2 regions of the Bacillus altitudinis genome follow, and region 2 is predicted to be linked to the other one. Evidence: a T-box and tRNA genes for the amino acid it is inferred to sense, from the RefSeq annotation. Region 2 holds a T-box; the other holds one or more tRNA genes.
The links. The T-box of region 2 lies ahead of trpS (tryptophan--tRNA ligase). A T-box ahead of a tRNA ligase gene usually reads a tRNA of that ligase, here a tRNA-Trp.
Positions count from the first base shown of each region.

Region 1: it has a tRNA-Trp gene. The T-box ahead of trpS (tryptophan--tRNA ligase) is inferred to sense a tRNA for this amino acid. The anticodon was not compared.

Region 1 is NZ_CP009108.1:1,808,469-1,823,555, reverse strand. Features, by position in the region: gene ID12_RS09175 (hypothetical protein) at 1-67, opposite strand, end outside; gene ID12_RS09170 (phosphotransferase) at 187-981, opposite strand; gene ID12_RS09165 (hypothetical protein) at 1,397-1,822, opposite strand; tRNA gene ID12_RS09160 (tRNA-Leu) at 2,077-2,158, opposite strand; tRNA gene ID12_RS09155 (tRNA-Leu) at 2,197-2,285, opposite strand; tRNA gene ID12_RS09150 (tRNA-Cys) at 2,300-2,370, opposite strand; tRNA gene ID12_RS09145 (tRNA-Gly) at 2,376-2,450, opposite strand; tRNA gene ID12_RS09140 (tRNA-Gln) at 2,458-2,529, opposite strand; tRNA gene ID12_RS09135 (tRNA-His) at 2,539-2,614, opposite strand; tRNA gene ID12_RS09130 (tRNA-Trp) at 2,639-2,712, opposite strand; tRNA gene ID12_RS09125 (tRNA-Tyr) at 2,726-2,810, opposite strand; tRNA gene ID12_RS09120 (tRNA-Thr) at 2,826-2,898, opposite strand; tRNA gene ID12_RS09115 (tRNA-Phe) at 2,905-2,980, opposite strand; tRNA gene ID12_RS09110 (tRNA-Asp) at 3,000-3,076, opposite strand; tRNA gene ID12_RS09105 (tRNA-Met) at 3,091-3,167, opposite strand; tRNA gene ID12_RS09100 (tRNA-Val) at 3,183-3,258, opposite strand; tRNA gene ID12_RS09095 (tRNA-Glu) at 3,291-3,365, opposite strand; tRNA gene ID12_RS09090 (tRNA-Ser) at 3,383-3,473, opposite strand; tRNA gene ID12_RS09085 (tRNA-Asn) at 3,478-3,552, opposite strand; rRNA gene rrf (5S ribosomal RNA) at 3,562-3,677, opposite strand; rRNA gene ID12_RS09075 (23S ribosomal RNA) at 3,788-6,717, opposite strand; rRNA gene ID12_RS09070 (16S ribosomal RNA) at 6,900-8,448, opposite strand; gene ID12_RS09065 (nucleotidyltransferase-like protein) at 8,818-9,696, opposite strand; gene ID12_RS09060 (YgzB family protein) at 9,886-10,233, shown strand; gene perR (peroxide-responsive transcriptional repressor PerR) at 10,269-10,706, opposite strand; gene bcp (thioredoxin-dependent thiol peroxidase) at 10,866-11,333, opposite strand; gene ID12_RS09045 (glutamate-1-semialdehyde 2,1-aminomutase) at 11,463-12,758, shown strand; gene ID12_RS09040 (FUSC family protein) at 13,006-14,079, shown strand; gene ID12_RS09035 (ABC transporter permease) at 14,109-15,005, opposite strand; gene ID12_RS09030 (ABC transporter permease) at 15,024-15,087, opposite strand, start outside.
Region 2 is NZ_CP009108.1:2,068,594-2,083,680, reverse strand. Features, by position in the region: gene ID12_RS10420 (hypothetical protein) at 1-3, opposite strand, end outside; gene ID12_RS10415 (ABC transporter ATP-binding protein) at 109-1,059, opposite strand; gene ID12_RS10410 (ABC transporter ATP-binding protein) at 1,028-2,089, opposite strand; gene opp3C (oligopeptide ABC transporter permease) at 2,108-3,136, opposite strand; gene opp3b (oligopeptide ABC transporter permease) at 3,136-4,065, opposite strand; gene ID12_RS10395 (peptide ABC transporter substrate-binding protein) at 4,175-5,833, opposite strand; gene ID12_RS18940 (DUF3899 domain-containing protein) at 6,283-6,546, shown strand; T-box leader at 6,591-6,809, shown strand; gene trpS (tryptophan--tRNA ligase) at 6,863-7,858, shown strand; gene ID12_RS10385 (YjbA family protein) at 7,894-8,646, opposite strand; gene ID12_RS10375 (MFS transporter) at 9,319-10,548, opposite strand; gene ID12_RS10370 (hypothetical protein) at 10,548-12,392, opposite strand; gene ID12_RS10365 (WD40 repeat domain-containing protein) at 12,561-14,321, opposite strand; gene ID12_RS10360 (GTP cyclohydrolase II) at 14,303-15,087, opposite strand, start outside.

The DNA of each region.
Region 1 (15,087 bases), 260 kb from region 2:
TAAAAAGCGGATAATCATGTGATCGCTCATCTTCAATAATAGTCTGTAATATCGTCTTCATTTGCAAGATAACAACTCCGCCTCTTTACATTCATTTTATTGAACTATTATAACCAATTGTAACATCCACATGAAACTAGTAAAAAGATGAGTTGTCCTTTTTCTTTTATAAAACCCTTGGCATCCTCAAATCCATTCTTTTCTGTGTTCATGAATGAATTGTATGTCTTTTTGATAATGTTCAAGGTGCCCGTCATGAATCATTTTTTGAAAGGCTCTATCCCCTTCACTCGCTTTTCGCTTCATGTATTGACATAAACCTTCTAAACGCAGCAACACCATGTCCACATAATCTTCTGGTATTTCCTCACCATAAGCTTCAAAAAACAGTTTGACTCTATACTTTATATGGGCTGCATGCTCTGATGTATGATAATTTACGACCTCCCCTGTTTCAGTACGAAAAAACCTACTGAGAGGGACACATGTATAGAGAGTATATGCAATATCCCAAAGCCTTGGACCAGGGGCAGCTACATCAAAATCAATGATTCCCACTGGCTTTTTATTTTTGAAAATAATATTGTACATCGCAAAATCATTATGGCACACAACCTCTATGTTGTTAGGCGTATTGTCCATTCGTTCCCAATCGTCTGAAATGGGAAAATCACAAACAGCATCATGGTACAGTCTAAGCATTTTCGCTATTTCTTTTAAAGCATTGTGAGAGTACATGTATTCTTTTAAGGGATCATGACCGGCCTCACCTTCAATGAAGGACAAGATCTCTCTACCTTTTTCATCAACCCCCAAAAACGTTGGAGCATAGGAGAAATTCTTTTTTTCTAAATGCTTTAGCAGCTTTTGTATATTCATATTGTCTGACTTTACCTCTCTGCGAACCGTATCTCCTGAACGATATACGTTGGAGACATTTCCACCTGTCAATAACTCTTCATGATCATTTTGTTTTTTCATAAATTCTCCCCCAAACTGGGTCACAATGATGATGCAAGCTAAAGATGTGTATGTACCCACAAATATTCATTTAGTTACACAAAGGTAATTCACTGTTTTATGTGAATGTGCCAATCCATTCTGTTTCCTTATATGGTTAAATGTATCGTACCAAATGTTGCAAATCATCTAAAGTTTATTCTGTTAAAAGTAGTACATGCTCATTCTGTTCTAATAGGATTCTATTTTCATCTAAATAACTCATTTAAACCACAAAATAACGTTTCACCACGAGGGTGAAACGTTGGGTTCACGGTAAAAACCAAACTTTTAATAGATACCGGTGGCCGGAGTCGAACCGACACTCCGTGATAAATGATTCCAAAAAGGCAAGGTATACCCTCTTAAAGTAAAGCACCTGTTAATGAAATAAGAATTAAAGTTCTTCTTGATATATTGCTAATTTTATCGGCTTTAAAGTCAAAGGAATTTTAAACTCATGAATACTTTCAATATGATGAAAAAAATGATCTATATCGTCATAATCCATTGACCATTCTTCTACTACCTTTAACTTTTTTAACTCGCTTGTTGGTTTAAATAAAAATTCACAGTGCAGTTGTTCCATGTGAGAATAATCATCTTCTTCATAAATTGTAAACTGACGTACAAAATCAAGATGAAATAGTTCCTCTCCTGTAAAATCATAGACACCACACTGAAATAAAATTTCTTTATCTTCTTCGCCCTCAACGGTCTCCTTTGAAAAAGCCTTAAATGTTTCCCAAACCTTATTTATCTCATCGGTATCTTCACCGATGCTATCTTTAAGATAACTTTCAGCATTTTTAACCGTAATCATTACAACACCTCCTATGTACAATTGATCCAATCCATCTTCAATTGTCCTGCCCCTTTAGTTTAATCATAAGGTAACCATCAATAAAGTAAAAGTTAATCTCCTTTGAACACAATTTGAAGTAATTTTTTCGTGTGAAAAATCAGGTAAACAACAAATAAAAAAAGCCCTCCTACAATTTGTAGAAAGACGTTTTAAACGTTAATATTCTTTAATTCTTCTGTAATTGATGATAATAAAGAATATCTAAAACTAGATACCGGTGGCCGGGGTCGAACCGGCACTCCGTGAGGAACACGATTTTGAGTCGTGCGCGTCTGCCAATTCCGCCACACCGGCATGATCATTAAAGAGCGCAACTTATAATAAATAAAAAATGGTGCCGAGGGCCGGACTTGAACCGGCACGGTAGTCACCTACCGCAGGATTTTAAGTCCTGTGTGTCTGCCAATTCCACCACCCCGGCAGTCTTTTCAAAAAAGGCGACACCCGGATTTGAACCGGGGATAAAGGTTTTGCAGACCTCTGCCTTACCACTTGGCTATGCCGCCATAATTGGAGCGGAAGACGGGATTCGAACCCGCGACCCCCACCTTGGCAAGGTGGTGTTCTACCACTGAACTACTTCCGCATATCAACTGGGCTAGCTGGATTCGAACCAACGCATGACGGAGTCAAAGTCCGTTGCCTTACCGCTTGGCTATAGCCCAATAATAAAATGGGGCGATTGATGGGAATCGAACCCACGAGTGCCAGAGCCACAATCTGGTGCGTTAACCACTTCGCCACAACCGCCATAAATGTTATGAATCATATAATTGGCAGGGGCAGTAGGAATCGAACCCACACCGGAGGTTTTGGAGACCTCTGTTCTACCGTTAAACTATGCCCCTATGAAAATAAAAATGGTGGAGGGGGGCGGATTCGAACCGCCGAACCCGGAGGGAGCGGATTTACAGTCCGCCGCGTTTAGCCACTTCGCTACCCCTCCACATTTGAAAAACAGTGCCGGCAAGAGGACTTGAACCCCCAACCTACTGATTACAAGTCAGTTGCTCTACCAATTGAGCTACACCGGCAAATAGTGGTGGCTCGGGACGGAATCGAACCGCCGACACACGGATTTTCAGTCCGTTGCTCTACCAACTGAGCTACCGAGCCAAGTATTCTTTTTAAAAAATGGCGGTCCGGACGGGACTCGAACCCGCGACCTCCTGCGTGACAGGCAGGCATTCTAACCAACTGAACTACCGGACCAATAAAGAGAAATTTGGTTGCGGGGGCAGGATTTGAACCTGCGACCTTCGGGTTATGAGCCCGACGAGCTACCGAACTGCTCCACCCCGCGACGATATAAAAGATATGGTGGAGGATGACGGGCTCGAACCGCCGACCCTCTGCTTGTAAGGCAGATGCTCTCCCAGCTGAGCTAATCCTCCGAATAAAATGCTGGCATGTATTTCTATAAAAATGGTGACCCGTACGGGATTCGAACCCGTGTTACCGCCGTGAAAGGGCGGTGTCTTAACCGCTTGACCAACGGGCCCTTTATTATGTAAATTGTGGCGGAGAGCAAGGGATTCGAACCCTTGAGACGGGGTTACCGCCTACACGATTTCCAATCGTGCTCCTTCGGCCACTCGGACAGCTCTCCAAATTGGCTCCGCAGGTAGGATTCGAACCTACGACCGATCGGTTAACAGCCGATAGCTCTACCACTGAGCTACTGCGGAATGAAGAAAGCCTGGCGATGTCCTACTCTCACAGGGGGAAACCCCCAACTACCATCGGCGCTGAAGAGCTTAACTTCCGTGTTCGGTATGGGAACGGGTGTGACCTCTTCGCCATCATCACCAGACAATTTAGTGACAAAAGATATTATACTATGTATTACAAATAAATCAAGAGATATTTCAAAAAATGTTCTCTCAAAACTAGATAACAATGTTCATGCTTCACATTAGAATATAGGTTAAGTCCTCGATCTATTAGTATCTGTCAGCTCCACGTGTCACCACGCTTCCACCTCAGACCTATCAACCTGATCATCTTTCAGGGATCTTACTTCCTTGCGGAATGGGAAATCTCATCTTGAGGGGGGCTTCATGCTTAGATGCTTTCAGCACTTATCCCGTCCGCACATAGCTACCCAGCGATGCCCTTGGCAGAACAACTGGTACACCAGCGGTGCGTCCATCCCGGTCCTCTCGTACTAAGGACAGCTCCTCTCAAATTTCCTGCGCCCGCGACGGATAGGGACCGAACTGTCTCACGACGTTCTGAACCCAGCTCGCGTACCGCTTTAATGGGCGAACAGCCCAACCCTTGGGACCGACTACAGCCCCAGGATGCGATGAGCCGACATCGAGGTGCCAAACCTCCCCGTCGATGTGGACTCTTGGGGGAGATAAGCCTGTTATCCCCGGGGTAGCTTTTATCCGTTGAGCGATGGCCCTTCCATGCGGAACCACCGGATCACTAAGCCCGACTTTCGTCCCTGCTCGACTTGTAGGTCTCGCAGTCAAGCTCCCTTGTGCCTTTACACTCTGCGAATGATTTCCAACCATTCTGAGGGAACCTTTGGGCGCCTCCGTTACATTTTAGGAGGCGACCGCCCCAGTCAAACTGCCCACCTGACACTGTCTCCCTGCCCGATAAGGGCAGCGGGTTAGAAGGTCAATACAGCCAGGGTAGTATCCCACCGATGCCTCCACCGAAGCTAGCGCTCCGGTTTCCAAGGCTCCTACCTATCCTGTACAAGCTGTACCAACATTCAATATCAGGCTGCAGTAAAGCTCCACGGGGTCTTTCCGTCCTGTCGCGGGTAACCTGCATCTTCACAGGTACTATAATTTCACCGAGTCTCTCGTTGAGACAGTGCCCAGATCGTTGCGCCTTTCGTGCGGGTCGGAACTTACCCGACAAGGAATTTCGCTACCTTAGGACCGTTATAGTTACGGCCGCCGTTTACTGGGGCTTCAATTCGCACCTTCGCTTACGCTAAGCGCTCCTCTTAACCTTCCAGCACCGGGCAGGCGTCAGCCCCTATACTTCGCCTTACGGCTTCGCAGAGACCTGTGTTTTTGCTAAACAGTCGCCTGGGCCTATTCACTGCGGCTTCTCGGGGCTTTAACACCCTAAGAAGCACCCCTTCTCCCGAAGTTACGGGGTCATTTTGCCGAGTTCCTTAACGAGAGTTCTCTCGATCACCTTAGGATTCTCTCCTCGCCTACCTGTGTCGGTTTGCGGTACGGGCACCTCTCACCTCGCTAGAGGCTTTTCTTGGCAGTGTGGAATCAGGAACTTCGCTACTAAATTTCGCTCGCCATCACAGCTCAGCCTTCACGGGAAACGGATTTGCCTATTTCCCAGCCTAACTGCTTGGACGCGGATATCCAATACCGCGCTTACCCTATCCTCCTGCGTCCCCCATTGCTCAAATGGTGAGGAGGTGGTACAGGAATATCAACCTGTTGTCCATCGCCTACGCCTTTCGGCCTCGGCTTAGGTCCCGACTAACCCTGAGCGGACGAGCCTTCCTCAGGAAACCTTAGGCATTCGGTGGACGGGATTCTCACCCGTCTTTCGCTACTCATACCGGCATTCTCACTTCTAAGCGCTCCACCAGTCCTTCCGGTCTGACTTCACTGCACTTAGAACGCTCTCCTACCACTGTTCGTAAGAACAGTCCGCAGCTTCGGTGATACGTTTAGCCCCGGTACATTTTCGGCGCAGAGTCACTCGACCAGTGAGCTATTACGCACTCTTTAAATGGTGGCTGCTTCTAAGCCAACATCCTGGTTGTCTAAGCAACTCCACATCCTTTTCCACTTAACGTATACTTTGGGACCTTAGCTGGCGGTCTGGGCTGTTTCCCTTTCGACTACGGATCTTATCACTCGCAGTCTGACTCCCAAGGATAAGTCATCGGCATTCGGAGTTTGACTGAATTCGGTAACCCGGTAGGGGCCCCTAGTCCAATCAGTGCTCTACCTCCGAGACTCTTACCTTGAGGCTAGCCCTAAAGCTATTTCGGAGAGAACCAGCTATCTCCAGGTTCGATTGGCATTTCACCCCTACCCACACCTCATCCCCGCACTTTTCAACGTGCGTGGGTTCGGGCCTCCATTCAGTGTTACCTGAACTTCACCCTGGACATGGGTAGATCACCTGGTTTCGGGTCTACGACCACGTACTCATGCGCCCTATTCAGACTCGCTTTCGCTGCGGCTCCGCATCTTCTGCTTAACCTTGCACGGGATCGTAACTCGCCGGTTCATTCTACAAAAGGCACGCCATCACCCGTTAACGGGCTCTGACTACTTGTAGGCACACGGTTTCAGGATCTATTTCACTCCCCTTCCGGGGTGCTTTTCACCTTTCCCTCACGGTACTGGTTCACTATCGGTCACTAGGGAGTATTTAGCCTTGGGAGATGGTCCTCCCGGATTCCGACGGAATTTCACGTGTTCCGCCGTACTCAGGATCCACTCTGGAGAGAACAACATTTCAGTTACAGGGCTGTTACCTTCTTTGGCGGGCCTTTCCAGACCTCTTCGCTTATATCGTTCCTTTGTAACTCCGTATAGAGTGTCCTACAACCCCAAGAGGCAAGCCTCTTGGTTTGGGCTGTTCCCGTTTCGCTCGCCGCTACTCAGGGAATCGCATTTGCTTTCTCTTCCTCCGGGTACTTAGATGTTTCAGTTCCCCGGGTATGCCTTCTCATACTCTATGTATTCAAGTATGGATACTACTCCATTACGAGCAGTGGGTTTCCCCATTCGGAAATCTCCGGATCAAAGCTTGCTTACAGCTCCCCGAAGCATATCGGTGTTCGTCCCGTCCTTCATCGGCTCCTAGTGCCAAGGCATCCACCGTGCGCCCTTTCTAACTTAACCATTTCTTACTTTAGAAAGAATCACTATGTGTGATGAACTTTGCATTGCATTCAATGTGAATGTATTACTTATTGTTATCTAGTTTTCAAAGAACAATCCTGTCTCGCTAGAGACATGTTTGAAGGAATGATCCTTCAAAACTAAACAAGACGAAAAACGTACGCTGCTCCATATATCCTTAGAAAGGAGGTGATCCAGCCGCACCTTCCGATACGGCTACCTTGTTACGACTTCACCCCAATCATCTGCCCCACCTTCGGCGGCTGGCTCCATAAAGGTTACCTCACCGACTTCGGGTGTTGCAAACTCTCGTGGTGTGACGGGCGGTGTGTACAAGGCCCGGGAACGTATTCACCGCGGCATGCTGATCCGCGATTACTAGCGATTCCAGCTTCACGCAGTCGAGTTGCAGACTGCGATCCGAACTGAGAACAGATTTGTGGGATTGGCTAAACCTTGCGGTCTCGCAGCCCTTTGTTCTGTCCATTGTAGCACGTGTGTAGCCCAGGTCATAAGGGGCATGATGATTTGACGTCATCCCCACCTTCCTCCGGTTTGTCACCGGCAGTCACCTTAGAGTGCCCAACTAAATGCTGGCAACTAAGATCAAGGGTTGCGCTCGTTGCGGGACTTAACCCAACATCTCACGACACGAGCTGACGACAACCATGCACCACCTGTCACTCTGTCCCCGAAGGGAAAGCCCTATCTCTAGGGTTGTCAGAGGATGTCAAGACCTGGTAAGGTTCTTCGCGTTGCTTCGAATTAAACCACATGCTCCACCGCTTGTGCGGGCCCCCGTCAATTCCTTTGAGTTTCAGTCTTGCGACCGTACTCCCCAGGCGGAGTGCTTAATGCGTTAGCTGCAGCACTAAGGGGCGGAAACCCCCTAACACTTAGCACTCATCGTTTACGGCGTGGACTACCAGGGTATCTAATCCTGTTCGCTCCCCACGCTTTCGCTCCTCAGCGTCAGTTACAGACCAGAGAGTCGCCTTCGCCACTGGTGTTCCTCCACATCTCTACGCATTTCACCGCTACACGTGGAATTCCACTCTCCTCTTCTGCACTCAAGTTTCCCAGTTTCCAATGACCCTCCCCGGTTGAGCCGGGGGCTTTCACATCAGACTTAAGAAACCGCCTGCGAGCCCTTTACGCCCAATAATTCCGGACAACGCTTGCCACCTACGTATTACCGCGGCTGCTGGCACGTAGTTAGCCGTGGCTTTCTGGTTAGGTACCGTCAAGGTGCAAGCAGTTACTCTTGCACTTGTTCTTCCCTAACAACAGAGCTTTACGATCCGAAAACCTTCATCACTCACGCGGCGTTGCTCCGTCAGACTTTCGTCCATTGCGGAAGATTCCCTACTGCTGCCTCCCGTAGGAGTCTGGGCCGTGTCTCAGTCCCAGTGTGGCCGATCACCCTCTCAGGTCGGCTACGCATCGTCGCCTTGGTGAGCCGTTACCTCACCAACTAGCTAATGCGCCGCGGGTCCATCTGTAAGTGACAGCCGAAACCGTCTTTCATCCTTGAACCATGCGGTTCAAGGAACTATCCGGTATTAGCTCCGGTTTCCCGGAGTTATCCCAGTCTTACAGGCAGGTTACCCACGTGTTACTCACCCGTCCGCCGCTAACATCCGGGAGCAAGCTCCCTTCTGTCCGCTCGACTTGCATGTATTAGGCACGCCGCCAGCGTTCGTCCTGAGCCAGGATCAAACTCTCCGAGGTATGCAGGATGCATATCACACATGCGTTGCTACACGATGTAGCGAACTTAGCATGTGATCATTTCCTGCCCTGAGCCAGGATCAAACTCTCCGAAAAAGTACAAAACCGAAGTTTTGTTTTTCGTCAGCGTTTGACTGACTACCTATGATGTATCATAGGATTTTTTTATAAAAACTCGAATTAACAGGTACGTTTTGTCTTGTTTAGTTTTCAAAGATCATCTTCGTTATCGCTCAGAAGCGACTTTCTCAATATAACATTTGAGCACCGTTTGCGTCAAGTGTTTTTTTGAATTTCTTTTTGTCCGCTTTTCTTTCAAAGCAACTCGGTTACTCATTAGCGACGTTTAATAATATACCATCATAATATTCATGCGTCAATATCTTTTTTAACAAAATATCCTCGATGATAGATTTTTTGTCCCTTCGTCTCAATTGGCTCTACTAGCACAATTCCTTTTTCCACAAAGAAATCAATCATCACACTAAGATCAGGTGTAAAATGCTTTAGATCAGGATGTGCAAGAAGCTCGCCAAACAGCCAAATTTCCTGCTGTTCCATGACATGACGCAAATGAGCCGCACCAATTTCTGCTTTTGAATGAATCAAGAAATCATTCGCTAGGAATAAAAGTTCTAACCGTTTATGAAGACTTTCGTGGCTTTCAATCAGCTCTGAATAAAGTTTATATACTTCCGGCTCCATATGACGTACTTGGTTCCAAACGGTCACTTCTGGGTGGAAGCCTTTATCAATCACTTCAATACGCGCCAGATGATGCAGGGCATGCACAATGGAATTATATGCATCGAGGAATTGATTTGATTCAAAAAATGCTTTTCCTTCTATATATCTTCGAATGAGCTTGCCATATTCTAAACCAATTTTGAGCTTGCGGTTAGAAAACGGGAATGTACTCAGTTCATCAATCAAGTTGAAAATATATTCATTTCGATCAAACAGGACTTTTCCGTTTAAAATCCAATCAATAATCCGTCTGTTGGTACCTAAGGTAATCCATTCCTTCAACTGATCATCTGTGACAACATTTAAAGAAGCTGTTTGGTGACCGGATTCATAGTGCTTAATAAATAACGGTTCTTCCGCATCCTTTACGATGACTAGAAGCGCTGCATCAAAGTTATCCGTCTCAGAAGATACTTTATGTCTTCTTTCTACTATAATCACAGCTAATGTATCTGGATGACTTGCTCTCTCTTGATAAATAGGACGGAGAAGATTTTCCATAGTGATTCCTCCAATACTCGGGTGTAAGGTTCTTCTCTAATGCTATGTATTTCTCCTCATAGAATCAAAATTCCTTCAATACATGAAAAAAGATCGTTGAATCATTATAAGCAATTTATTCACAAAACTCTATAACTAATTCAAACAGAAAGGTAAAATGTGCTATATTGGAGATAAGGGGGACTAGGGATGGCGAAATACTCCAGTAAGATTAATAAAATCAGAACATTTGCACTTAGTTTGGTTTTTGTTGGTTTTTTGATCATGTATATCGGTGTGTTCTTCAAGGAATCGGTCTGGCTGTCGACCTTCTTTATGCTACTCGGCGTGTTATCGATTGGATTGAGTACAGCCGTTTACTTTTGGATCGGTATGCTTTCTACGAAGGCAGTCCGGGTCGTATGTCCAGGCTGTGAGAAGGAAACAAAAGTGCTTGGGCGGGTGGACATGTGCATGCATTGCAGAGAGCCACTTACACTCGATCCAGCATTAGAAGGCAAAGAGTTTGATGAATCCTACAATCGAAAAAAGTCATAAAAATAAGCTGACCATTCAACTGGTCAGCTTTTTCATTAATGATTTTCTTTTTTTGCACATTCTTGACAAGTGCCATAGATCTCCAAGCGATGATGACTTACTGTAAAGCCTGTCACATGGGATGCAAGCTGTTCTACTTCATCAAGGCCAGGATAGTGAAAGTCAACGATCTTTCCGCAATTTTCACAAATCGCATGGTAATGGTCAGATGTCGCAAAGTCAAATCGGCTTGAGGAATCCCCATACGTTAATTCTTTTACTAATCCAGATTCCCGGAAGACTCGTAAATTGTTGTAAACCGTTGCTACACTCATATTAGGAAATTTCCCTTCAAGTGCCTTATATATATCGTCCGCGGTTGGGTGTGTCATAGAATTTACGAGAAACTCCAAGATGGCATGGCGCTGCGGAGTAATTCGAACACCGGTTTCTTTTAGAGCATCTAAAGCGTCTTTTAGTTCGTGAGCAGCCATTTCATCATGCACCTCTCTTTTCAAAAATATTCTTATATTATAATCTTTATAAATAGTGTACCCCCAGAGCCGAAACTTTGTCAATTACAATCCTCTTTTTTACCTATTCTTCAATACAAAAAAGACCGGCACGACTGCCGATCTCATCTCATCAACATATTAAGCGTGAGCTTTCAGTTCCTCAAGCGCTTCTTCCACATGATCTTTCACCTTTACTTTACGCCACTCTTTCACAAGCTTTCCTTCTTTATTAATAAGAAACGTTGAGCGTTCAATTCCCATGTATTCCTTACCAAAGTTCTTTTTCAGCTTCCATACACCGAAAGCTTCAGACAATTTTTGTTCGTCATCTACAAGAAGCAGGAAAGGTAAGTCATGTTTTTCTTTAAACTTTTGGTGCTTGTCTTGACCGTCTGGGCTTACGCCGATAATCACAGCATCTAATTCCGCAAAGCTTTGATGGCGGTCACGGAAATCACAAGCTTCCGTTGTACACCCCGGCGTCATATCTTTTGGATAAAAATAAAGGACAATGTGTTTCCCTTTAAAATCAGAGAGCTTTACTTTCTCTCCATTATCACCGAGTAATTCAATATCAGGTACTTGCTGCCCCACTTCGATTGTCATGATACAATCCCTCCAACCTATTTTTTCATTAGCCTATCCAATTTCGAGAAGATATTCAACTAAGGACGCTTGCATCGGCATGTTAAAATAATGATAGACGACGTGATACGTTGAGATAGGAGGCTATTTATGAAATTCACCGAATCAGAAAAATTACATCAAGAGGCGCTGGAGCATATTGTTGGAGGGGTTAACAGCCCATCTCGTTCATATAAAGCAGTGGGCGGCGGGTCACCTGTTGCAATGGAAAAAGGCGAAGGCGCTTATTTTTGGGATGTTGACGGAAACCGTTATATCGACTATTTGGCAGCATACGGTCCAATTATTACGGGACATGCTCATCCTCATATTACAAAAGCCATCACGAAAGCAGCCGAGACGGGTGTCCTTTACGGAACACCAACGAAGCATGAAGTCACTTTTGCTAAGATGCTGAAGGAAGCGATGCCTGCTTTGGATAAAGTTCGTTTTGTCAATTCAGGTACAGAAGCTGTGATGACGACAATCCGTGTCGCTCGCGCTTATACAGGTAGAACAAAGATCATTAAGTTTGCCGGATGTTACCACGGTCATTCTGATCTTGTGCTAGTTGCGGCCGGCTCTGGACCTTCCACTTTAGGAACACCAGATTCAGCGGGCGTGCCTAAAAGTATTGCCAATGAAGTCATTACCGTTCCATTCAACGATATAGACAGCTACAAAGAAGCATTAGACCGCTGGGGTGATGAAGTAGCAGCTGTTCTTGTCGAGCCAATTGTCGGGAACTTTGGCATCGTAGAGCCTAAAGACGGTTTCCTGCAGCAGGTGAATGACCTGACTCATGAAAAAGGGGCTCTAGTCATCTATGATGAAGTCATTACAGCTTTCCGCTTTATGTATGGTGGTGCACAGGACTTGCTTCAAGTAAAACCTGACCTCACTGCATTAGGTAAAATTATCGGCGGCGGTCTTCCAATCGGCGCTTACGGCGGCAAAAAAGAAATTATGGAGCAAGTCGCCCCGCTTGGACCAGCCTACCAAGCTGGTACGATGGCAGGTAATCCCGCCTCCATCCTTTCTGGTATTGCATGCTTGGAAGTGTTAAAACAAGACGGGGTGTACGAACGTCTTGATCAACTCGGGGCCATGTTAGAAGAGGGAATTTTAGCCCACGCAAAAAAACATCAAGTAGATATTACAGTGAATCGCTTAAAAGGTGCTCTCACCATTTATTTTACAAAAGAAACGATTGTGAACTACGAGCAGGCTGAAAATACGGATGGTGAAATGTTCGCCCGTTTCTTTAAATTCATGCTCGCACAAGGTATTAACCTCGCTCCTTCTAAATATGAAGCTTGGTTCTTAACCATTGCGCATACTGAAAATGATATTTCCGAAACGCTCAAAGCAGTAGATCATGCGTTTGAACAACTGAAACAATCATAATGAAGAGAAAAACAGACGTAAATTCATGCGTCTGTTTTTTTATTTACCAGCTCTTGATTGTCAAAAGCGAGTGAATCTGTTACATTTTTTCTCAATACCTTCTTTTGATGTTTTCATGAACTTTCAAAAATCACTTGAATATTTCGGAAGACCGCTGTATATTACTTAGTTGTTTCATCAAAATATTTATGATATATGACAAGTGGTCATCTATTATCGAAAAGAAAGGAATGCAGGGACAAAACCAATGAAACTTGGAGCCCGTATTTTAAAAACTGGTATTGCCATTGTACTCGCGCTTTACCTGGCAACATGGCTTGGATTGCCGACACCCGTCTTCGCGGGAATTGCAGCTGTATTTGCTATCCAGCCATCTATTTATCGATCATTTTTAACGATTGTTGATCAAGTGCAAGCCAATATTATTGGAGCAGCACTTGCCATTACGTTCGGTCTGCTTTTTGGCACAGGACCAGTCATCATCGGCTTAACTGCCGTCATGGTCATTGCGATTAATTTAAAGCTGAAGATTGAACACACGATTCCGATTGCACTCGTAACCGTCATCGCGATTTTAGAAAGTGCAGGGGATCATTTCCTTTCCTTTGCCTTAATTCGAACAGCAACTGTGGTGTTAGGCGTACTTTCTTCATTTTTAGTGAATTTGATTTTCCTGCCGCCAAAGTATGAAACAAAGCTTGTTCATCACATTATGGAAAATACGGAGGAGATTTTAAAATGGATCCGTCTGAGCTCCAGACAGTCTACTGATCATTCCACTTTAAAGGATGACATCGATCAAATAAAAGAACGCATGATCAAATTAGATCACATTTACTTGTTATACAAAGAAGAACGAAGCTATTTAAAGAAAACAACTTATGTCAAATCTAGAAAGCTTGTTTTATTCAGACAGGCAATCATGACGTCTAATCGAGCGCTGTACTTGCTGAAAAAGCTTCATAAGTTAGAAAATGAAATTCATTTGATGCCAGAGCATTTCAGAGAGAGCTTAACAGATGAGATTGATTATTTACTGTACTGGCATGAACGTACCTTGATGAAGTTTGTTGGAAAAATGAAACCGCAGGACGATGATTTTCAGAATGAATGCTCTCTTCGTCTTGAAGCATTAACGAAATCATTTATTCAGCACCAGCAAAATCAAGAAAACGACTTGCTGGATTACAATATGCTGAATGTGATGTCGAGCATTATTGAATACCGTGATGAATTGGAGCATCTAGATACTTTGATTACAAGCTTCCAAACGTATCACCCAAAAGATAGTGAGATTGAGACAGAAGAAAAAGAAGCTTAAATAGAAAAGACCGATTCTTAGAATCGGTCTTATTTTATTTTCTTCATTTTAGGATCAAGGGTGTCCCTTAATCCATCTCCCATCAAGTTAAAACCAAGAACCGTCAGCATGATCGCAATCCCCGGGAAAAATAAAGTCCACGGCGCTTGTACGAGATAAGGTCTCGCATCGGCAAGCATTTTCCCCCACTCTGGACTTGGCGCTTGTGCACCTAATCCTAAAAATCCTAAAGCCGCCGCTTCGATAATGGCTGTACCAATCGCAAGCGTCGCCTGAACGATCACCGGCACCATACTATTTGGCAGAATGTGACGAAGAACGATGCGGCGGTGTGACATCCCGACTGCCTTTGCTGCTAAAACATATTCTTCTTGCTTAATGCTCAGCACCTTTGAACGAACCAGCCGCCCAAAAGTCGGGACGTTAATAATCGCTATGGCAATAAGGGCATTTTGTAAGGAAGGGCCTAAGATGGAAACGATCGCAATCGCTAATAGAATGCTAGGAAAAGCGAGTAAAATATCAAATAGTCTTGAGATGACAGCATCCAGCAATCTGCCGCCGTAACCTGCCATCAATCCAAGCAATGTCCCTAAAATAACCGACCCGAGAACGGAGAAGAAACCCACCCATAATGAAATCCGAGCTCCATGCACGACTCTAGAAAATATGTCTCTCCCGAAATCATCCGTACCAAACCAATGTGCAGCCGAAGGGGCACTAAATCGTTCGCCTAGTGACTGCTCGTTGATTCCATAAGGAGCAATGAGCGGTGCAAAGATTGCTAGGATCAGAAATAAAAAGACAATCACAGTGCCAATGACCGCCAGCTTGTGCTGAAAGAACAGTTTCATCGATTCAAGAATCAGTGATTGAGAGCGTTCTTCCTTTTGTTCAGGTGCTTGAAGCTCTTTTTGCGCTTCCATGTCGTCACTCTCCCTTCTCTAGTATTTAATCCTCGGATCAATGACTGCATACAAGATATCCACAATGAAATTGATCAGCACA
Region 2 (15,087 bases):
CATTTGATTTCCTCCTGGTTTACTCATTTTATATAAAAATTACCATCAACTTGTTTTTTTGTAAAATAAAAAAAGAAGCACTGATATCGCAGTGCTTCTTCTCTGTTCTTATTGTTTTGCTTTGATCTCTTTGAATTCTTCCTCAGTACAGCTGACAAAGTGACCTGGCTTCACTTCACGAAATTCCGTATTTGTTCCTTTATGAACAGATGGATCGTATTTAATCCGTTTGCGGTTACGCTCATAATCAGGATCTGGAAGTGGAATCGCAGATAGTAATGATTTTGTATATGGATGAAGCGGGTTTTCATATAATTCATTCGCTGGTGCCAGCTCAACCAATTTCCCAAAATACATCACACCGATACGATCGCTGATATATTTCACCATGGAAAGGTCATGGGCAATGAATAAATACGTTAAGCCCTTTTCTTCTTGCAGTTCTTTCATTAAGTTGACGACCTGCGCTTGGATCGACACATCTAGTGCAGAGATTGGCTCATCGGCAATGATGAAATCCGGCTCAACAGCTAACGCACGAGCAATCCCAATACGCTGCCTTTGACCGCCCGAAAATTCATGCGGGTATCTATTCGCATGCTCTTTATTCAAACCAACCGTTTCAAGCAATTGATACACACGGTCTTTACGTGCTTGTGCTGATTTTGCAAGACCATGAATATCGATACCCTCTGCAATAATATCCACAACTTTCATTCTTGGATTGAGGGAGGCATATGGGTCCTGAAAGATCATTTGCATTTTTCGGTTAAATTGTTTAAGATCTGTTGTTGATTTTTTATCATGCACATTCTGCCCGTTAAAAATAACTTCGCCACCTGTTGCATTATATAGACGAATGATGGTTCTCCCAGTAGTGGATTTCCCGCAACCAGATTCACCTACAAGACCCAATGTTTCACCTCTATAAATGTCAAAGCTGACATCATCAACAGCTTTTACTTCATTAGGTTTACCCACATTAAAATATTGCTTAAGATTTTTCACTTGTAAAATAACATCTTTTTCACTCAATGTGATCCCCCCCTTTTTGCGCATTAAATTGTCGCATTCTTTGCTTAATTGATTCAGGAGGTTCTACTTTTGGTGCGTTAGGATGTAAAAGCCATGTAGCTGCAAAATGAGTTTCTGATACTTGATATAAAGGCGGCTGCTGTTCAAAATCAATTTTCATTGCAAATTGATTTCTAGCCGCAAACGGGTCTCCTTTTGGAGGATTCAGCAAATCAGGCGGCGTGCCTGGAATTGCAAACAATTTCTCCTCTTTTGCATCAAGACTTGGCATAGAGCTCAGTAATCCCCAAGTATATGGATGTTTTGGGTTATAGAAGATCTCATCTACGGTGCCAATTTCAACAATTTGACCACCATACATAACCGCTACACGATCTGCTACATTCGCAACGACCCCTAAATCATGTGTGATAAAGATGATAGATGTTTCAATTTTCTTTTGAAGATCTTTCATCAGTTCTAAGATTTGGGCTTGAATGGTTACATCTAAAGCAGTAGTTGGCTCATCTGCAATTAAAATTTTCGGATTACAAGCAAGAGCTATTGCAACGACAACCCTTTGTCGCATCCCACCAGAAAATTGATGAGGGTATTGCTTGAACCTCTGTTCCGGTTTCGGAATACCTACAAGACTCAAAAGCTCAAGTGCTCTTTTTTTAGCTTCTTCTTTACTTGCATTTTGATGTTTTAAGATGGGTTCTATAATTTGCTTGCCAATTGTCATAGTCGGATTCAAAGATGTCATTGGATCTTGAAAGACCATGGCGATATCTTTCCCTCTTATTTTCTGCATCTGTTTGTCAGAAAGTTTTGTTAGGTTTTTACCTTGAAACAAAATCTCTCCTTTTTTCACTTCGGAGTTAGATTTAGGAAGCAGACCCATGATTGATTTAGAAGTTACCGATTTACCAGAGCCTGATTCTCCAACAATGGCAAGCGTCTCACCTTTTTTCAATTCAAAATTCACACCTCGAATTGCCTTAACTTCGCCAGCAAATGTGTGGAATGAAATATTTAAGTCATTTACTTTTAAAATCGTTTCTTGTTTATTCATCAACATCACCGCCCCGTACTAATCTTTCATTTTTGGATCAAGTGCATCTCTCACACCGTCGGCAACAAGGTTAAAGACGATCATGATAACACTAATGATAATTGCTGGATAAACCATCTGATATGGGAAAGCGATCATTGATTTAAACCCATCTTCAATTAATGTCCCTAGTGAAGCTTGCGGCTCTTGCAGACCTAATCCAATAAAACTTAAGAAAGCTTCAAAAAAGATCGCACTAGGAATAGTGAACATTGTATTAATAATCATCACACCTGTTAAGTTTGGCAACATGTGCTTAAAGATAATTTTAAAGTTACTTAATCCCAAAGTTCTAGCGGCTAGTACATATTCCTGTTCTTTCAGCTTCATGACTTGAGCACGCACGACCCTAGCCATACTGATCCACCCGGTAATACTTAGTGCAATAATAATTGGAATAATCCCTGGTTTTAAGACGAGAATCATTAATATGACAACGATTAAGTTTGGAATCCCCATTAGAACTTCCAAAATCCGCTGCATCGCATTATCAATTTTCCCACCGAAATAACCAGAAATAGCGCCGTAGGCAACACCAATAATTAAATCGATCACAGCTGCAACAACAGCAATAAGCAGTGAGATTTGAGTTCCTTTCCACACACGTGTAAATAGATCTCTCCCAAGATTATCGGTACCGAACCAGTAGTAATGTTCAATCCCTTTTTGTTCATATGGATTGACCACATCACCATTTTTTAGTGTTCTTTCACCAGTAAAAGGTAAGAAACTAACATGCTCTAACCCTTGGATTCGCGGCGGTAAGTTCGCTTCAGACGTTGTTTGAGTACTAAAGTCTTTGCCACTAATTAATGGTCCGACGAGCGCCATGAATACAATTAAAAATAAAATCACCATACTAACAACAGCGGCTTTATTCTTTTTAATTCTAAGCCATGCGTCTTGCCAATAATTTAGACTTGGTTTTTCAATTTTTTCAGCAGATAATGTATCAACACCAGCGGGTTCAAACAGACTTTTATCAATATTTTCTTCTTGCTGTTTCATTATTTGTTACCTCCCGCTACACGAATTCTAGGATCGATAATTCCATATAGAATATCGACAATAAATACAACCACTACAAAAAGAACGGCAAATAAGATAGTTGTACCCATGATAACTGGGTAGTCGTTTACTGTAATGGCTTTAACAAACTGCTCACCAATTCCAGGAATTGAGAAGATTTTTTCTATTACTAGTGATCCCGTCATTAAACTAACAGTCAATGGACCAAGTACTGTGACAACAGGTATTAAAGCATTTCTCATTGCATGTTTAAATGCGATCTCAAAATAGCCTGCTCCTTTTGCTTTTGCAAGTAAAATGTAATCTGTCTCAAGTACTTCAACCATTTCTGTTCTCATAAAACGAGCACAAATGGAGATAGGGAACATTGCTAACGCTATAGTAGGTAAAATTGTATATTCAAACCCATTCCAAAATTGAGTTGGTAATAACCCCAATTTCACCGCAATATAGTACTGAAGTAATCCAGCGAATACAAAACTCGGAATTGATTTACCGATAACTGCCAAGAAAGTAGCAGAGTAATCCACCCATGTGTTCTGTCTTAAAGCTCCAACTACTCCCAAAAAGATACCAACAATCGTTCCTAAAATAATCGCTTGAAGGCCTAGGACAGCAGATGGTCCTACTCGATATGAAAGAAGTTCTGTTACGGAGGTATTGTTGAATTGGAATGAAACACCTAAATCCCCAGTGAATGTATTAATCATGTAATGAAAATATTGAACAGGAATTGGCTGATCTAGTCCATATTTTGCATTAAGTACAGCTTGTTGAGCTTCTGATAACTTTTGCGCATTAACAAAAGGAGAACCCGGAATAAGTTTCATTAAGAAAAAAGTGATTGAAACAATGATGAAGAGGGTAACAACCATGTAGGCAACCCGTCTGATTAAGTATTTCAGCATACTTGCACCTCCTGATAAAACTGACTTTTCTGTATATTTCGACATATTTCTCTCAGTGAAAAAGAGAGTATATTCAGAGAATACACTCTCTTTTCTATAAGATTGTTAATTATCCTTCAATTTTCATCCATTTGTAGCTGAATTCAGGTCCAACTTTGTGAATGACAAATCCTTTTACTTTGTTATTAATCAGATAGTTAGTTGCTCTCTGATAAATTGGTGAAAGTGCTGCGTCATCTTGTAATAATACTTTTTCAGCTTCTTGTAAAGCTTTCCAGCGTTCTTCAGGTTTAGCAGCTAATTTGCCAGATGCATCTTTTAACAACTGATCATATTTTTTATCTGAGTAACCCATGTGGTTGTTTCCGCCACCTGTGATGAACAAGTCAGAGAACGTGATCGGATCAAGGTAATCTGGACCCCATCCAGCCATCTGAAGATCGTAATCCTCTTTCTTATCACGATCAATACGAGTAGCGAAAGGAACACTTTGAATATTGATATCTAAGCCAGGTAAAGTTTTCTCGAGCTGATCTTTAATGAAAGCACCGATTGTTTTAGCTGTCTCAGAATCATCACCTAAGTAATTAAGCGTTACTTTAGACGTTCCTAATTCTTTCAACCCTTTTTCAAAAAGCTTTTTCGCTTCATCTTTATTAGTTTCTAAGTATTTAGGCATTCCATCACGGAAGTCTTTTCCGCTTTCATCATGTACGAAATCTTTTGGAATTTGATAGTATGCAGCAACTGAACCATTCTGCAATACATCATTTACAAACGCTTCTTTATCAATTGCCGTTGCAATTGCACGACGAACGTTTTCATTCTTTAAAGATTTATTTCCTTGGTTCATTTTCAACCAGAACACAGTAGGTTCTAGTAATCTTTTCATCCGCTTATCACCTTCGTATTGAGAGATGATGGCAGGTGTTGATAATTTAGGTGTAATATCAGCTTCTCCCGCTTCAAATGCGTTAACAGCTGCTTGTGGATCTTTAGATACTTTAAAAGTAAGTTTTGTCATAGAGACGTTCTTTTTGTCCCAATATTCTTCATTCTTTTTGTATTCCCAAGTAGTTGCTTGTGGTCCATCCCAAGAAGAAAGTTCATATGGTCCGTTGTATACAAGGTTCTTTGCAGTCTTCGCATATTTGTCACCTTGTTCTTTAACGAATTTTTCATTCACTGGATAGAATGTTGGGAATGAAAGCAGAGATTGGAAGTAAGGAATTGGTTTTTCAAGTGTAATTTGCAGTTCTTTATCGCTTACAGCTTTAATTCCTAGTTCCTCAGGCTTTGCTTTTTTGTTGTAAACTTTATCAGCATTCTTAATTTTACCAACCATCATATATGGGCCATACTCAGACTTTTGTTCTGGATCTAAAGCACGTTGCCATGCATATACGAAGTCTTGAGCTTTAACTGGGTCACCATTAGACCATTTTGCATCTTTAATTTTGATGTTGTAAACTGTTTTATCTTTGTTAGCAACTGGTTCCCCATCAGCCATACCAGGCACTAATTCTTCTTTATCGTTGAAACGATACAAACCTTCAAACACGTTATTCATAGTCGTAAAACTGATTGTATCACTCGCTTGGATTGTATCCATTGCAGGCATTTCCTGTGATTCTAAAATTGTAGCCTCTTGTTTTGAATCTTTGGATGCAGTGCCCTTGTCGCTACTTTGTTTACCTGAACATGCAGATACAAAAATAGTCAGCACCAATAAAAAAACTAAAAGCAGTGAAAATTTAGACTTTTTCATCTAGTTGTTGACCTCCCCTTCATAAATGAACTACAGGAACTATTATACTAGCAAATAAGTAATTGTGCATTCATTTTTTTAAGAAAATTTTCATATTTCCACTGTTTTTTAATATTTTTATTAAAAAATTGAAATAATTTGGTTATTTTTCTGAGATTTCGTGATCTCAAATACCTAATCAGAAGTAATCCTGTCTATACAATTGGCAATCTTCATGATTCATTGTAAACTGATATCAAGAAATTGATTAAAACAACAGCTTCTTTCCTTGTTTCGTTTTTCTTATATAGTGAAAGTCTTGAATTAAACGTTTTTATTGCTATTTTAGTACAGTAAAGTTTTAATGCGCAGGAGTGATTGTTATTAGATTTTTTATTCTTTTACTTAGTTCTAATGGCCTTGTTTTCATTTTAAGCTTCCTCTTTTATGGGCACATATCTTTCTTAAGCATGATTAACATCACATTTTATTTATCTTCTGGCACTTTGCTAGTGTGGTTATCGTTCATCACTTTAAAAAGTGGATTTTTTGATCAAATATCTTACAGCTTCCGAAAGGTTTTTGATTCTTTAAATAAGCAAAAGGACCATGTTGATGACAGTTTAAACAAACATTTATCATCATCTTTTCAAAGTAACTTTTCAACCTTAAGAACATTAGGTTTGAGTTTACTCATTGAAATGTTAATATTGCTCTTGATTTATTATATGTAAGTTTTGACTTTTGATTTTTGCTTATTTATAATGAATGAAATTACATTTTTGCGATGAAAAAGAAGAGTACATATATTCACCATTTACAGAGAGTCTGCGGTTGGTGCAAGCAGATAATGGCATGTATGGAATGGGCTTTGGAGCAGCTAACCGAACACTTGACAGAGTCAGTAGGCTTAGACGGAGCAGTCTCCGATATCAACGTCTTGAGTGATTTCGTATTGAAATAACAAGGGTGGTACCACGGTTCATTCGTCCCTTTTCTGTTGAAAAGTGATGGGTGGGCCTTTTTATATTGAAGAAAAGAGGTTTTAGTATGACAAAAAAGACGATTTTCTCAGGCATTCAGCCTAGCGGTTCTGTGACATTGGGGAACTACATTGGAGCGATGAAGCAATTTGTCGATCTTCAGCATGATTACAACGGCTACTTTTGTGTGGTCGATCAGCATGCCATTACGGTGAGTCAGGATCGTTTAGCCCTTCGACAAAATATTAGAAGCTTAGCCGCTCTTTATTTGGCAGTGGGACTTGATCCTGAGAAGGCAACATTGTTTATCCAATCAGAGGTACCTGCCCACGCCCAGGCAGGATGGATGCTGCAATGTGTCGCTTATATTGGGGAATTAGAAAGAATGACTCAATTTAAGGACAAATCCGCTGGTAAGGAAGCAGTCGTTTCAGGACTATTAACGTATCCGCCACTAATGGCTGGCGATATTTTGTTATACGGTACGGACTTAGTTCCTGTAGGAGAAGATCAAAAGCAGCATCTTGAATTAACGAGAACGCTTGCTGAACGCTTTAACCGAAAGTATAACGACATCTTTACTGTACCTGAAGTCAAAATTCCAAAAGAAGGCGCTCGGATTATGTCTTTAACAGACCCAACGAAAAAGATGAGCAAATCTGATCCGAACCAAAAATCTTTCATTACCTTATTAGATGAGCCAAAACAGCTTGAAAAGAAAATCAAAAGTGCTGTGACTGATTCAGAAGGGATCGTCAAATATGACAAAGAAAACAAACCTGGAATTGCCAACTTGCTGACGATTTATTCTGTATTAGGGAACGTATCGATTGCAGAGCTTGAACAAAAATACGAAGGTAAAGGTTATGGTGAATTTAAGGGAGATCTTGCGAACGTGGTCGTGGATGCGTTAAAACCAATTCAAGATCGCTATTATGAACTCATTGAGTCAGATGAGCTTGACCGCATTTTAGATGAGGGTGCTGAAAAGGCAAACCGTGCAGCAAACAAAATGCTGAAAAAAATGGAGAATGCAATGGGTCTTGGCCGGAAACGCAAATAAAACAAGCTTGCAGCTTATTCAGCTGCAAGCTTTTTCTAATTCACTTTTGATTCGTTTTCCATTTCCCAAAGTTTTTCAAAAAACGGCTGTCCTTTAATCATTTTTTCACAAAAGGCTAAATGGTTTTCTGACCATCCATCAATGGTTTCGTTATAAAGCATGTTCCAAATTTCCTCGAAAGACATTCGTTTGATCTGGTTGTACATGCGCGGATTCCATTCTGTATACCAATAGGCAATTTCAGCTCGGTTTTGAAGCCCCTTTAGTTGATCTAGCGCCATAAACATCAGCTGCTTCAGCTGTCTTTCTTTTCTCGTTAATCCGCTGATATGCTGCGGTGGTAATGATAGGATGTGATATTCTTTCGTCGATTCAAGGCTGTCCGGCGTGAATTCATACTCCTCTGCCTTCACATCTTTCACCATTTCATATACCAATTGCTCCTGTCTTGGAATCAATCGGCTCTTTCTCACAGGGATGGAATAACCAATCGTATCCACAGCGATGATTCTAATCCCGTCCGTGACCACAAAGCAATACTCTAATTTACGGCGTTCATGATTTTTTCGAATATATGATTTCTCAAATACAGTCTCTAGCAGCGTCTTTGGCAGCTCTGATAGATCATTCTCTATGTAATCAAACAAAGGACTCTGCACCTTAAGTAAAGGCACTTGATCTAACAGCTCAACGCTGTCCTCCTTGCGCCACTCATGAAAATGACACACATTGTAGCCATTTTCTTCCCCTTCAAACCAATTCACCCATACGTCATGAAGAAATAACATAACCAATCCCTCACTTTATAAAAACTGTTGTCCACAGTATGGGCAAGGGATAGAGAAATTATTCCAACTTTATCAAAACTTCAAGCTGAACGACAGGTGGTTTGCCTTTATTTTTTTCGCGGCAGTTAATAAGACGGAAAACACCAGAGATATCAGTAATCCATATGACACCAATATATTTAGAAAAAATACTGGCAATGCCAAGAATGAAGTTAGAGAACATTTGTAAGATGGGAATCGCATGACTCCTATAAGCATGTGGAGTAATGAGTAAGTCCCAGAAATAAACTGCTAATCGGCACATTTAAGAAGGCATTCATTAGACCGATAAAAAAACCAAAAGGTAGACTGACTGTAACCCAAACAGTGCTTCTAGAAACTCAACTGGTATGATAAACTTCATACCAAATCCCATAATGATTGTCGTTGTAATTAAAATACAACCTGGTTTTAATTTTCCAAGCAAGTAAGGAAAAAGCTTCAATCATCCTAAAATGAAAACCTAATACTTGAAACTCGTGCAGCAAGATGGAGTTGGATGTGTTTTAAAGTAAAGTCTGCTTTTTCTGATTTCAATGTTAATATTTATTTTAGCAAAATTAAAACACACAAAACAATTGATCAATTCATATAACCAATTTCCGTTAACGCTCCTCTTTCTAAAGTCAACTCTCAGACAGAAGTATACTTTTTTTCATTCTTGTAATTAAAGTTTTTCATACATAAATATGATGTGATGAATAGAGCAGCAAATACGATGATGAATAAAATAAGATATCCATATTGAGATTTTCCAGCTGGCACAACAGTTATAGTTAAAGTTCCAATTAAAGCAATCTGACCTAATAACTTACATGCATTAATTAATGAGTTGACACGTCCCATATATGCATTATCAACATGTTGGAACATATAACTTTTTCTAAATACTCTAATGGCAGCATTTGAATGACCCCAAAAAAAACTTGCTACAATAAATGTCACAGAGTGAGGGAAAAGAAAGATAACGACTGTTGAAATAGCAAATACGATCATAAACATAATGACACCTTGAATATGTGGAAGTCTCTTTGACATTTGATAGGCTACGAAACCAGCGCCAATTGCTCCGACTGCGTAAAAGATATTTGCAATACCAATTACTGAGGGACCTTCATTCAAAAATTGATAAATAAAAATTGGATCCAAATAATTTGCCACAATAATAACAATACTAGGCACAAAAGTCGTTAATAAAATTACGAACAAAACTTTCCGTTGAGTTAGGTATTGAAGTGAAGACCTAAAGTTAACCCAGTATGATACACTCTTCGTGGCATTGGTCTCCTCTTCTACCACACGACTTCGTTGATAAGGAAGTTTGTATATGATAATTGAAGCGGCAAGAAATGTCATGATATTCATAACCAATATAAGGGTGATGGATATTTGACCGATCATAAAAGCGGCTAAACTAGAGCTAATCATCAAAGCTGCTTGCCCCTGAACTTCTAAACTACTATTGACTTTACTATACTCATCCTCTTTAAACATTTCTTGAGTTAAAGCTGATAACGTTGGGTATTTTATTGAATCATAAATTGTATTATATAGTGTTAATAAAACGACAAGAAAAATATTAAGGAAATTTGAAATATCAAAGAGGATGAGAAAAACAATCAGCATGAACGCACCTATTAATTCTAATTGCAGGAAGATAGCTTTCCGAGAGTGTCTATCAACCAAGCTTCCTAAAAAGGGCGAAGCAAAGAACACAAAAATCATCGTGACAATGGTTAAAATTCCATACAATACTGATTGATTCAATTGGTCTATCAGCAACCAAATGATTAAATAAGAAGTTACTCCGGTTCCCACAGTTGAAATCAGGTTAGCCGCTAATAGTAACCTTAACTTTCGCATTAAAAAATATATTCCTTTATTAATAGGAGTGATCCATCTTTATTGACTCGATAGCATTGTAAGAATCCATTATTTCCACCAATAATTAAATAATTCTCCCCATTTCCTCCCTTATAATGTTTAATTGCTTTTACATAGTCTGGCAACCTCTCAATTAAATAAACAATCTGATTATTTTCGTAATTATATACACCCATTTGGTGGCCATAAGAAGATATTAAAATGTAATCATCTATTCTTATAGATTCTTCTCTTGTATTATAAAGCAAGTCACCTACCATTCTTTTGTTAATGTCATAGGTATCTTTATCAATTTCAATATAACCGAATCCACCACCTGTTAAAACTAGATACTGTCCCTCAAGTCGAATTCTTTTTGGATACCCTTTTAAATTGAGCGATTTATGACTTTCTTCAAATGTGACATAATCAATAAAGTGAAGAGAATCATTGGAAGTTCCTATTACAACATCTTCCCCATTAAATATAGAAGTAGTAACGGCCGCATCGAAATTTTTTCTTCTTAATAATCTACCATTATTTAAGTCTATTTCTTGCATTATTCCATTATCTAACCCTACCATTGCAACTTGTTTATTCGAGCAGCACGATATACTTTTAGGCAGATATTCTAAATTTGTACTCCATAGAACATAGCCATTTTCATCAAAGCTAAAAATTAAATTTTTTCTAGATAAAGCAACAAATCTTGAGCTGTTTACACGCACTAATTTAAATATTAAGCCAAAGTTATATACAAATTTCTCTTTTTCTCTTATTATAATATCTGAATCATTGACCTCCTCAACAACAAATTTAGTAATCCCTTTGCCATTTGGAGCATAGAATTCATCTGAACTTTCACCATTCACAAAATCCCAATAGCAAACATAATCAAAATCCAACTTTTCTAATTCATTTCCATATTTATCAACAATCAGCATTTCTCCAGATTGTAAAAGAACTAATATTCTATCATCATTCAGCATGAGACCATATGAAATCTGGTGATTAAATGGACCCAAGGTTCGCTTAAGTTTAAGACTAGGGGTCATATTATCAAATACATAAATTTTCCCATCAAATCCTCCAGTGTAAATTTCAGTGAAGTGTTTGTCAAAGAAAATAAATTCAACATCATCTGTTGTGAATGGGTGACTTGTAAACGTGAGTGATTCGGGATCAATGATTGCAAGACCTGACTCAATACCATATGAATTTTCCAAACCATAATCTTGTGTAGCGATGTAACGGTTATTCTTAGGATCATACCTAACTACATGTACACTTCCCTCATCAACTTTAATTTTTCTGTTAAATTCAAGCTTACTTAAATCACCGAAAAACAAATTTCCTTCCTTATCTGTAATAATTTGTTCAATATCATTTTCCACATTAAAATAATCAATGAATGTCTTTTCATTACTAGGGTGTTCAATTATCTCCTCAACAACCAATGATTCTTTATTTAATTTCATAATTTGCCCAAAACCATTAGTTGTATATAGAAACTCTCCGAACACTCGAATACCTCTCGCATTTGAAGGTGACGGCTCTTCATTTTGTAATATTTTTTCTGATAATGCATAATGTTCAGTATGTAGTGTCTGTAATTTTTTTAAGGTTTCAATACAGTATTTACTTAAGACTCCAAAGTAATCACGAGTATAAATATAATCGTCCGTTGCAGTAAGACAATAAACCTTCGTATTAATTAGCGGTGCTGCTGAACTTTTAACAACTTCTAATTTATCATTTAAACGGTGTAGTACACCTTGCGTATCAACAGTGATAATATAATTTTTACTAGCTACATAATCAACCCTAAGTGGTCTAATTAACATTTTTTCTCCTCCTTTTTATATTAAAATTAAGTAGGGATACTTTTTTATATCCCTACCCAAACCTATAATTATTTACGTGTGTTTACTGAGCTGCGGATTGGTTGAACTTTAATTTTACGACCCATTTCTCTCACCTCCTTTAAATAAGAATGAAAATAAATTTATATCTCATTTTAAAACATGATAATTTTCAGATTGATCAAATAATCTTATAAATTCTGAATTTTCACCACTTTTATTCACTGAATATACTCCTCCATCATAAGATCCAGCAAGAACTTCTTCACCTAATTTCTCCATATAACTTATTCCATTATTCGCTACTTTAAATATGTTTTTCTTGTCATCATTTAAATCCCATACACTAATATATCCCCAATAATCACCTGCAAATAATACTCCTGAAGCATTAAAGCATACTGTTTTAACTGAGTAGTTATGCATATTGTGAAGACCTTTTAAAGATCCGTTTGATGCATCATAAATTCTTACAATTCTGTCTCTACTAACTGTTGCAAGTAAATTTTTCTTTTCATTATATGAAAGATCATTTATGACAAATGACGAACCAACTAAACGAATACATTCTGATATATTTTTTCGATTAAAAATATGCACTTCCCCACCTGAAGAACCCGTAGCAATAAATTCTCTTTCTACTACCATTCCTTTAATGGCCCCATTATGTGCACGAAACTGATCAACGATGCTGAAATCGTAAAGGTTTATTTCAAATACATTCCCACTATATGAACCTATAAAAAACGAGTGATGTTCTCTATCATAAACAATTGAATTAAGTGGCCCAGATGAAAAATCAATTGATTTAATCATTGTCTTCAGTTCAGCATCTACCAAATGCAAATATCCTTTATGATCTCCCCAAGCTATTATAGAACCATCATTCGTCATACCTACGGCGTTATTCAAAACATGATTTACCGACATAATCTTTTCTCCATTTAGTCTAAACACACCATCATCTGAAGCAGTAGCGACATTTCCATTTTCACTAACAGCTATATCGTTTATGGAAGGGGTTGCACATGTTATGTTATTGTCAATTAGTTGATTTTTTTCCCACTCCCATTCACAAAACTTATATCCAAATGTACAACCATATACGTTTTTTTCATCCTTACTAAAAGCAAACCCTACTTCCCACTGATATTTGTATTGAGGTAATGATGAAAGCCTTTTGAAATTCCGATCCCAAATAAAAATTTGATGATCGTATGCAGCAGTTAATACGTAATTTCCAGATGGAGATATCTCTATAGTCTTAACACCGATTTTATGACCTTTTAATGTTTTCATTTTTGTATGTTTTAGAGCATCATATACATCTATATCACCATTATCTAACCCTATTAATAAAATCCCTCTATTTATATCTCCATTAATGGTATCTATGTCACAAGTATATGGACCTAAATTATCTAGCACTTCCCCAGTAATTAAATTCCACACCAAAACATTCCCGTTATTATCACAGGAAAAAACTTTATTGTTAAATGTCCATACAGATTTGACACTGCTTTTATGTTCATTAAATTCACGAATAATATTACCGTTTTCAACATTCCACACTAAAACTCTGCCATCATGTTGTAAGGATGTAGATATAATATATTGATCGTCCTCTGCGAAAATTGCATATTCGATGTCGTCAGTATGACCTAAAAAAGTTTTTATTACCGATTCAGTCTTAGTATCAATCAATTTCATAGAATAATCAGAAGAGGATGTGAGTAAATATCCTCCATCTTTACTTAGTGTTAATCCTCCGACTAAATGCTCATGTTCAGTAAGAAGATATGAGGATCCGCTATTTAAATCCCATTTGTAAACTCTTTTATCATAGCCGCCAGTGTATGCATACTTCCCTGTTTGGTCAATTACTATTGCTCTTAATGGCCCTGTATGCATTTTTCATCCTCCTTTACTAATTTAAAAGAATGATTCATATCATTTACCTTTGTCTCTAAATATTTAATGTTAAATTGATTAACTTCACCAATCACATTTTCACAGCTCTCTATCGCAATTCCACTTTGTTTCAAATTATTTATTTTATCAGGATTATTCGTTAGTAGAATGATTGGCTTATTTCTTAATGTTTTTAATAAATAGGAAGCTTCTTCATAATCTCTACATTCTACTTTATACCCCAGCAACAAATTAGCTTCTAACGTGGTATAACCTTTCTGCTGTAAAACATAGGTCATTGATTTACTAAATAGACCTATCCCTCTTCCTTCATGATTTGATAAATAAAATAATGCACCTGTTCCAGCTTGATAAATTTTTTGTAGTGACAGTTTTAACTGAATTCCACAGTCACATTTTTCACTTCCAAAAATATCTCCAGTGTGACAGATACTGTGTAATCTAACTTTTGCCATTTCTGAGTTTTCAAAGTCTCCGTATATCAAAACAGTGCTTTGTTGAGATTCGTTTTGAGATAGGCTCGGTAATTTTTCCAGCGTTTTTTTTAAGGACCATTTTTCATTATGTACAAACCAGGTATACCAATTAAAAATAATAATTTCTCCATTTAAATTAATAGGCAATTCAATAGGCCCGAAAAAGTACATATATTTCTTTTTATAGGGTATGATTTTTAATTTTTGGGCAAGTAACTTATAATCATCCAGTTTAAGTTGCAATTTTGTTCTCCTCACTTTATTTTTTG